Regions from separate parts of the Brevibacillus sp. TJ4 genome, predicted to be linked through region 2. Evidence: riboswitches for the same ligand, from Rfam matches in the RefSeq annotation. Region 2 holds a riboswitch; the other holds the start of a gene.

Region 1 (3,215 bases), 540 kb from region 2:
TGTCGAGCAGCAGCTCCAGGATCGATTCGGTCGTCTGCGGGTCGAGAGCCGATGTCGCCTCATCGCACAGCAGGATCTCGGGATCGGTAGCCAAAGCACGGGCAATCCCTACGCGCTGCTTTTGTCCGCCAGACAATTGGGAAGGATAAGAGTTTGCCTTATCTTCCAGACCAACCAGTCTGAGCAAATCTTCTACCTTGCGCTTGATCTCGTCCTTTGGCACTTTGTTCATCCGCAGAATCTCTGCTACGTTGTCGAAGACATTGTAGGAGGAGAGCAAATTAAAGTGCTGAAAGATGATGCCGATCTTTTTGCGCGCTTGACGCAAATTCTTTTCATCGAGAGACAGCATATTCTGACCGTTTACCACGACAGAGCCGCTCGACGGCTTCTCCAGCAGGTTGATCGTACGGAGCAAGGTACTTTTCCCCGCTCCGCTGAATCCGATCACACCGAAAATTTCTCCCTTTTCTACGTTGAGCGACACGCCTTTCAATGCTTCTACCTGCTTGTTCCCAACCGTAAACGTCTTGCGGATATCGGTAAGCTGAATCATCGTTTACAAAACTCCTTGCTCAAGTATTTGCCTTACCAGGACGGCAGGACAGCTCCATCAAAATTCTCATCGATAAATTTCTTCACTTCTTCAGAGCGATACACTTCAATCAATTTTTGGAGATTCGGGTTATCTTTATTTTCATCTTTGGCCGCGATAACATTCACATACGGCGAATCAGATGTCTCGGCGAAAATCGAATCGGTTTTCGGAGAGTAGCCGGCTTCCATCGCGAAGTTGGTGTTGATGCTGGCGATGTCTACGCTGCTCAGGGAGCGTGCCAGGAAAGCTGCTTCCAGCTCTTTGAATTCCAGGTTTTTCGGGTTTTCCACGATATCGAGCGGAGATGCGGTTTCTCCTGCGTCTTCTTTCAGCTTGATCAGGCCAGCCGCTTCATACAGCTTCAGCGCGCGTCCGCGGTTGGTCGGGTCGTTTTGTACGCCAGCGATGCCGCCATCTGGAATTTCGTCGAGGCTTTTGTACTTGGCGGAATACAACCCCATCGGGAATGTTACCGTATTGGCCACGATCACGAGGTTTGCTTTTTGGTCAGCGTTGAATTTCTCGAGGAACGGAATCGTCTGGAAGCTGTTTGCATCCAGGTTGCCCGATACCAATGCCTGGTTCGGCTGCACGTAGTCGTTGAATACAACCACGTCAACGGTCAAGCCCTCTGCTGCCGCTACTTCTTTGACCTTGTTCATAATCTCTTCGTGCGGTCCAGCGGTCACGCCTACTTTAATGGTGTTGTTCTCTCCTTCTGCCGGTGCCGCGCTGTTGCCGCCGCAAGCGGTCAGCAAGGATGCTGCGAGCAAAAGTGACGAGAGCAAAATTCCTGTCTTTTTCATGTACGTTTCTCCCCTTTTTGGTATCTCTTTCATTTGCTTTCGATATTAGAAAAGCCCCTTCCCGAAGGAAGAGGCAAAAAGCACAGAAAAATGGCTCGTTCCCTCTCTTATCTTCCGGAAAATAATTTCCGCTGGATTTGGCACCATATCGAACAGATAGGTTGCCGAGGTTTCATCGGGCCAGTCCCTCAACCTCTCTCTATAAGAGATGACAGGTTATAAAGTTTGGAAAGATTTGTATCCTTATCACCTTAGTAGGTCTTCAATCCGTTTGGATAGTAGGATTATATAGTGAAGTTTGAGAGGTGTCAATCTTTTTTCACGGAACATGTAGAAGACAATCGAATAATGGCGAACGATTGAACAGGGGAAAAGAATAACATTGATCAAAATACGAATGTTTTCTTGATTTACGCGTAGAACATTTGTATAATGGGGAACGTGAAAAACTTCAACCCTACTCTCGCGGGTGATGCTATGCCTATACAGGACACAAGTGAAAGCAGGAAGACGCTGTCTCATATCTACAACGAGATAGCCAAGGAGTTGTTCGGTTTTGGGACAACTTTGCTGAGAGTCACCATCGAGAACAACATCATTACCTTTTACGCGAAGCATCGTCGTTCTCCGCGTTCTGCTGCTCTGGAAGGGGAAGCGCCAGCCTTGAAGCTGGAGGTCGACTTCCGCATGTCGCTTCTGTACAAAAAACGGCTGCGGGAACGAATCGAGGAAGAGATGGGTTTGCCGATGGAGGCTGTGCTGCGCGATTACGACGCCGCCACCCAATGGGCAATCACCAATATCATCCTCGCAGAAGACAAGTAAATAGCGATTCATGCCTGCGGATTTTCTCTTTTGATCTATCTTAAGGGAAGACCACAGTCTTGAATAAACGGGTGTACTTCTCTTTGTTTACGAAGAAGAGTGTTCTTGTTTAGAAGGATTCATTATTTCTAACCAAGGGTGCTTTTCTTTTTCTTTTTTATTCATTAGAAAATGGGGGAGATTCATTTATGAAAACTTTCGTACGCACCATGCTGTCTGTATCTGCACTCTCACTGGCGCTGGCCGGCTGCGGTTCGAGCGACCAAGGCCAACAGCCGCAAGAGGGCGCGACTGGAGGAGCTGCACAGGGAGCACCGACCAAACTGGTCATCTCGACCTGGGGCTTTTCGGAAGACTTTTTCCGTGAAGAAATTTACGCTCCTTTTGAAAAAGAGCATAACGTGGAGATCGTCCTGGAAATCGGGAACAACGCAGAGCGCCTGAACAAAGTGCGCCAAGGCAACAGCAACGTCGACCTGATCTACCTCTCCGACTACTACGCTCAGCAAGGTATCGAGGATGGCCTGTTCGAGACAATCGACCGCAGCCGTATTCCGAACCTGGAGGAAATCTACGACATCGCCAAAGCGCCACTGGGCGAAGAATACGGACCGGCGTACACGGTTGGCCAATTCGGGATCGCCTACAACCCGAACCTGATCGAGACCGAGATCAAATCGTGGAGCGACCTGTGGAATCCTGAACTGGCGGGCAAAATGACGCTGCCAAGCATCACTTCCACGACTGGACCGATGATCCTCGATGCTGCTTCCATGGTAGCGGGCAATGAAACCTTCAATGAAGACCAGGCATTCGCCAAAATCAAGGAACTCAACGATGGCGTGGTCAAGTATTACGACAAAACATCCGAGTACGTGAACATGTTCACCCAGGAAGAAATCGCAGTTGGACCGATCATGGAAATGTACTTCAAAGATATTCAGGCAGCCGTTCCAGACGCGAAATTCGTCTCTCCTGAAGAAGGC
Region 2 (3,215 bases):
TGGATGATCTCTTCCCGCTTGTCGGAGGGAATAAGCGCAAACAACTGGCCGACCCCCGACTGGATCGTAATTTTTTGCGTCAAGATTTGCTCGATCAATGTTTCACATTCGGGAGGAGCGAACTTTCTCACGATGGATACAATATTGTCTTTTTCGGTAATGGTTCCATCGAAGTCGCAAAACAGGACGAGCTTTTTGCTCATCGTCCGCCACCCCATTTCTCCAGGGCTAGCGCCAGCTCGGGCGATTCGCTCGCCGCTTCGGCGAGGCTTTGGCCAGACTGGACAGCCCGGATCGCGTCGACGAAGGCCTTCCCTCCGGCGGCTGCGCCACCGGGATGACCGTGGATGCCACCGCCCGCGTTGACAATCTGGTCTGTGCCGAAATCAGCGTACAACTGCGGCACGAGACCCGGATGAATGCCGGCGGACGGGACAGGGAAGGAGCGGCGCACGCCTTCCAGCGGTGCTGTCAGGTTTGCAGCAAGCTGCAGCGCCTCTTCTTTGTCCAGTGCCACATTGCCGTATGGCGAAGGGAACAGGACCAGGTCTGCTCCGGCGATCCGCATCAGCTTGCCGAGAAGGAGCGGCGTGGCGATTCCGTAGTCCGGCGACGGATAGTACGCGCCGGCCAGCGCCGGATGCGCCATGATCGGCACGTGTACATCGGGGTCTGCCGCCAGCCGGTGCAGGGCGTCGAAGCCAAAGGCAAGCACGTTGAACAACAGGCAGTCGGCGCCGGCATCGACTGCACGCTTCGCCTTTTCGTTCAGTTCGTTTACCGGTCCGGTCAAATTCGCGGCGTAGAGGACCGGCTTGCCCGTTTGCGCCTCTGTCTCGATCGCGATTTGCTTGAACGCTTTGATCCGCTCCAGAAACGGCGCGCGCTCGTCGGCAAAGAAAATTTCGTCGTCCTTTACCAGATCGACCCCGCCCAGCGCCTGGGCGCGAAACTGCGTTTGCAAGTCGTCAAAGGGCATTCCCAGGCAAGACTTGAAAATGCTCATCAACAGGGGCCGACCTTCTGCTTCCAAGCGGCTGCGTACACCCTCGATGCCGAATTTGGGTCCGGGAAAGGCGTCCAAAAGCGCGTCCGGGAGCGTGATGTCTACGAGCTTGATTTTGCCGTCCATGGACAGCTTGCCGAAGATGCCGGTCAACAGGGACGGAATATCAGCGGTAAAATTGCGAACCGGATAACTGACCGTAACCAGTCCTCTTTGTTGTCCGTCCGGCAGCGTTTCCAGCACGTCTGCTTGCACGGCCCGGCCGAGATACGGCTGCAATTCTGCCTGTTTCGCCGCAGGAAGGTCCGTCCAGGAGCCCACCGTCATGCCGACAGCGATTCCTTCTGCTTTTTTGAACAGGTCTTTGGCTTGGGTCAGATACGTTACCAGAATGCGTTGTTCACTCATTGGCGGTAAAAAGCCTCCTTTATGGCTTCCAGAAGCTGGATGATCGTCTGAACTTGACCACGAAAAAAGCCTCCCCAATTGGATAGGGAGGCGGTGACTGCATGCAAAATGCTCTTGGTATCGCCTCTCATCTCTCGGGTCAGAATGCAAGATGGACGAAAATGTGTCACGCCACCTTGATTCTTATCCGCTGGAATTAGCACCGTTACGCTCTTCGTGCAGAAGCAGCGCCGGTTGCCGGGCATCATAGGGCCAGTCCCTCAGCCAGCTCGTGATAAGAGTTATAAGATTCATCCGTTACGTCGCGTTTCGGATTACACCCATGATATGACGAGATGAAACGAGAGTCAATTGCGATTTTTTGAAAAAAGCAGGTGAAACTTTTTTCCGCGTTTTGCGTGGTAGGAGTGGAAAGGGTGTGAAAATCTTGGGGATGTAGGCTTGGAAGACGTGTACCGGATGTACGTAAACGATATTTTCCGCTATCTGTATCGACTCACTCGGGACGTGGGACAGGCGGAAGATTTGACCCAGGAGACATTTTTTCGCGCCTACCTTGCCTTGGACGATTACCGCGGTGAAAAGGTGCGTCCCTGGTTGTTCAAGGTAGCCTACCACGCTTTCGTGGATTGGCACCGCCGGCGGATAAAAAGTCCGCTGCAGTTGACGGGATGGTTGCCGGAGCAGGCTGACCGCCATGCGCAAGACCCGCAGGATGCTTTGGTATCAAAGGAGCAGATGGATACAGCCATCCTGTACCTGGAGTCTTTGCCGGAGCTGCAAAGGCAGTGTGTGGTCCTGTCTGCCATGCACTTGAGCTACGCGGAGATCGCCGAGGTACTTGCCGTGGAGACGACAGATGTCAAGCGGGCACTGTTTCGCGGGCGGCAGAAGCTGCGAAAGATAAAGGAGCGTGATCGGGATGACGAATAGGGAGAACGAAGACAGGGAAAAGCGAATGCTGGCCTATTTGCGAGGCGAGCTGCCTGCTGACGAGGAAGAGCGGCTGCGGGAAGAGCTGCTGCGCGACGAGGAGTACGCAGAGCGGATGGAGCGCCTGCTTCTGGGTGAAGAGGAGGGAGTACGGCCGACGACAGAGGAGGTCAGGCTTCCCGAGGAGCGCCAGCAGCTTCTGCTGCGCCGGGGAAAGTGGCGGATGCGCTTTGGCAATGCGGGCTTCACGCTGGGGATCGCATTTTTTGCCGGCGTGGTGATCTGGTTTGCCAATGTATTGTTTGGCTACCCCATTTACGACGATATGCACCGGGTTGTGAAGAGCGTCTTCAACTTTACCCAGCCGGGTGTCAGTGTCGGCAGCAGCGGATCGCAGATTGGCCTGTTCTACGGCAACATCCGGATGGAATTGCGTGAGAGCGTAGGCAACAGCCAGCGCAATGCAGGCTATCTGGAGAGCAAGAATGTTTTGTGGAATGTTCAGGTACAGCCGAAATGGACGAATGGCGCCAGAGACATGAAGCTGTTTTTCCGCTATCCGACAGAGGCGTCAGCCGGTGAAGAGACAGATTATCTGCGCAGCTCCGCCTGGAAGACGATGGACACACTGCCGGAAGGAACGGTATCGCAACTGGCGATTTCCTTCGACCGCTTTTTGACGTATCAGCAGTATCAGCAGCTCATCTCTCGCCATCTCGGTGCAGATGAGCACCAGTCTATCTGGTTTGCGGTCGATACGGGTCAGGAGGCAAAGGATCACGATGAGAGTGCAGGCAACGTGCTGCTGTCCGCAGGAGATGTATGGGGATTTGCTGAAAGGGAGCTTCATTACGGCGACAAACCGATT

What was found. Region 2 has a riboswitch for S-adenosylmethionine ahead of ACAF76_RS03185 (2,3-diketo-5-methylthiopentyl-1-phosphate enolase). Riboswitches for the same ligand answer to the same signal wherever they lie in the genome.
Region 1: it holds a riboswitch for S-adenosylmethionine, as region 2 does, so the genes downstream of both, ACAF76_RS00700 (MetQ/NlpA family ABC transporter substrate-binding protein) here and ACAF76_RS03185 (2,3-diketo-5-methylthiopentyl-1-phosphate enolase) in region 2, are expected to answer to the same signal.

The regions. Positions count from the first base shown of each region.
Region 1 is NZ_CP185865.1:151,361-154,575, forward strand. Features, by position in the region: gene ACAF76_RS00695 (methionine ABC transporter ATP-binding protein) at 1-556, opposite strand, end outside; gene ACAF76_RS00700 (MetQ/NlpA family ABC transporter substrate-binding protein) at 589-1,404, opposite strand; SAM riboswitch class I at 1,509-1,612, opposite strand; gene ACAF76_RS00705 (DUF2294 domain-containing protein) at 1,882-2,229, shown strand; gene ACAF76_RS00710 (ABC transporter substrate-binding protein) at 2,418-3,215, shown strand, end outside.
Region 2 is NZ_CP185865.1:695,172-698,386, forward strand. Features, by position in the region: gene ACAF76_RS03180 (2-hydroxy-3-keto-5-methylthiopentenyl-1-phosphate phosphatase) at 1-203, opposite strand, end outside; gene ACAF76_RS03185 (2,3-diketo-5-methylthiopentyl-1-phosphate enolase) at 200-1,414, opposite strand; SAM riboswitch class I at 1,539-1,695, opposite strand; gene ACAF76_RS03190 (sigma-70 family RNA polymerase sigma factor) at 1,865-2,347, shown strand; gene ACAF76_RS03195 (anti-sigma factor) at 2,337-3,215, shown strand, end outside.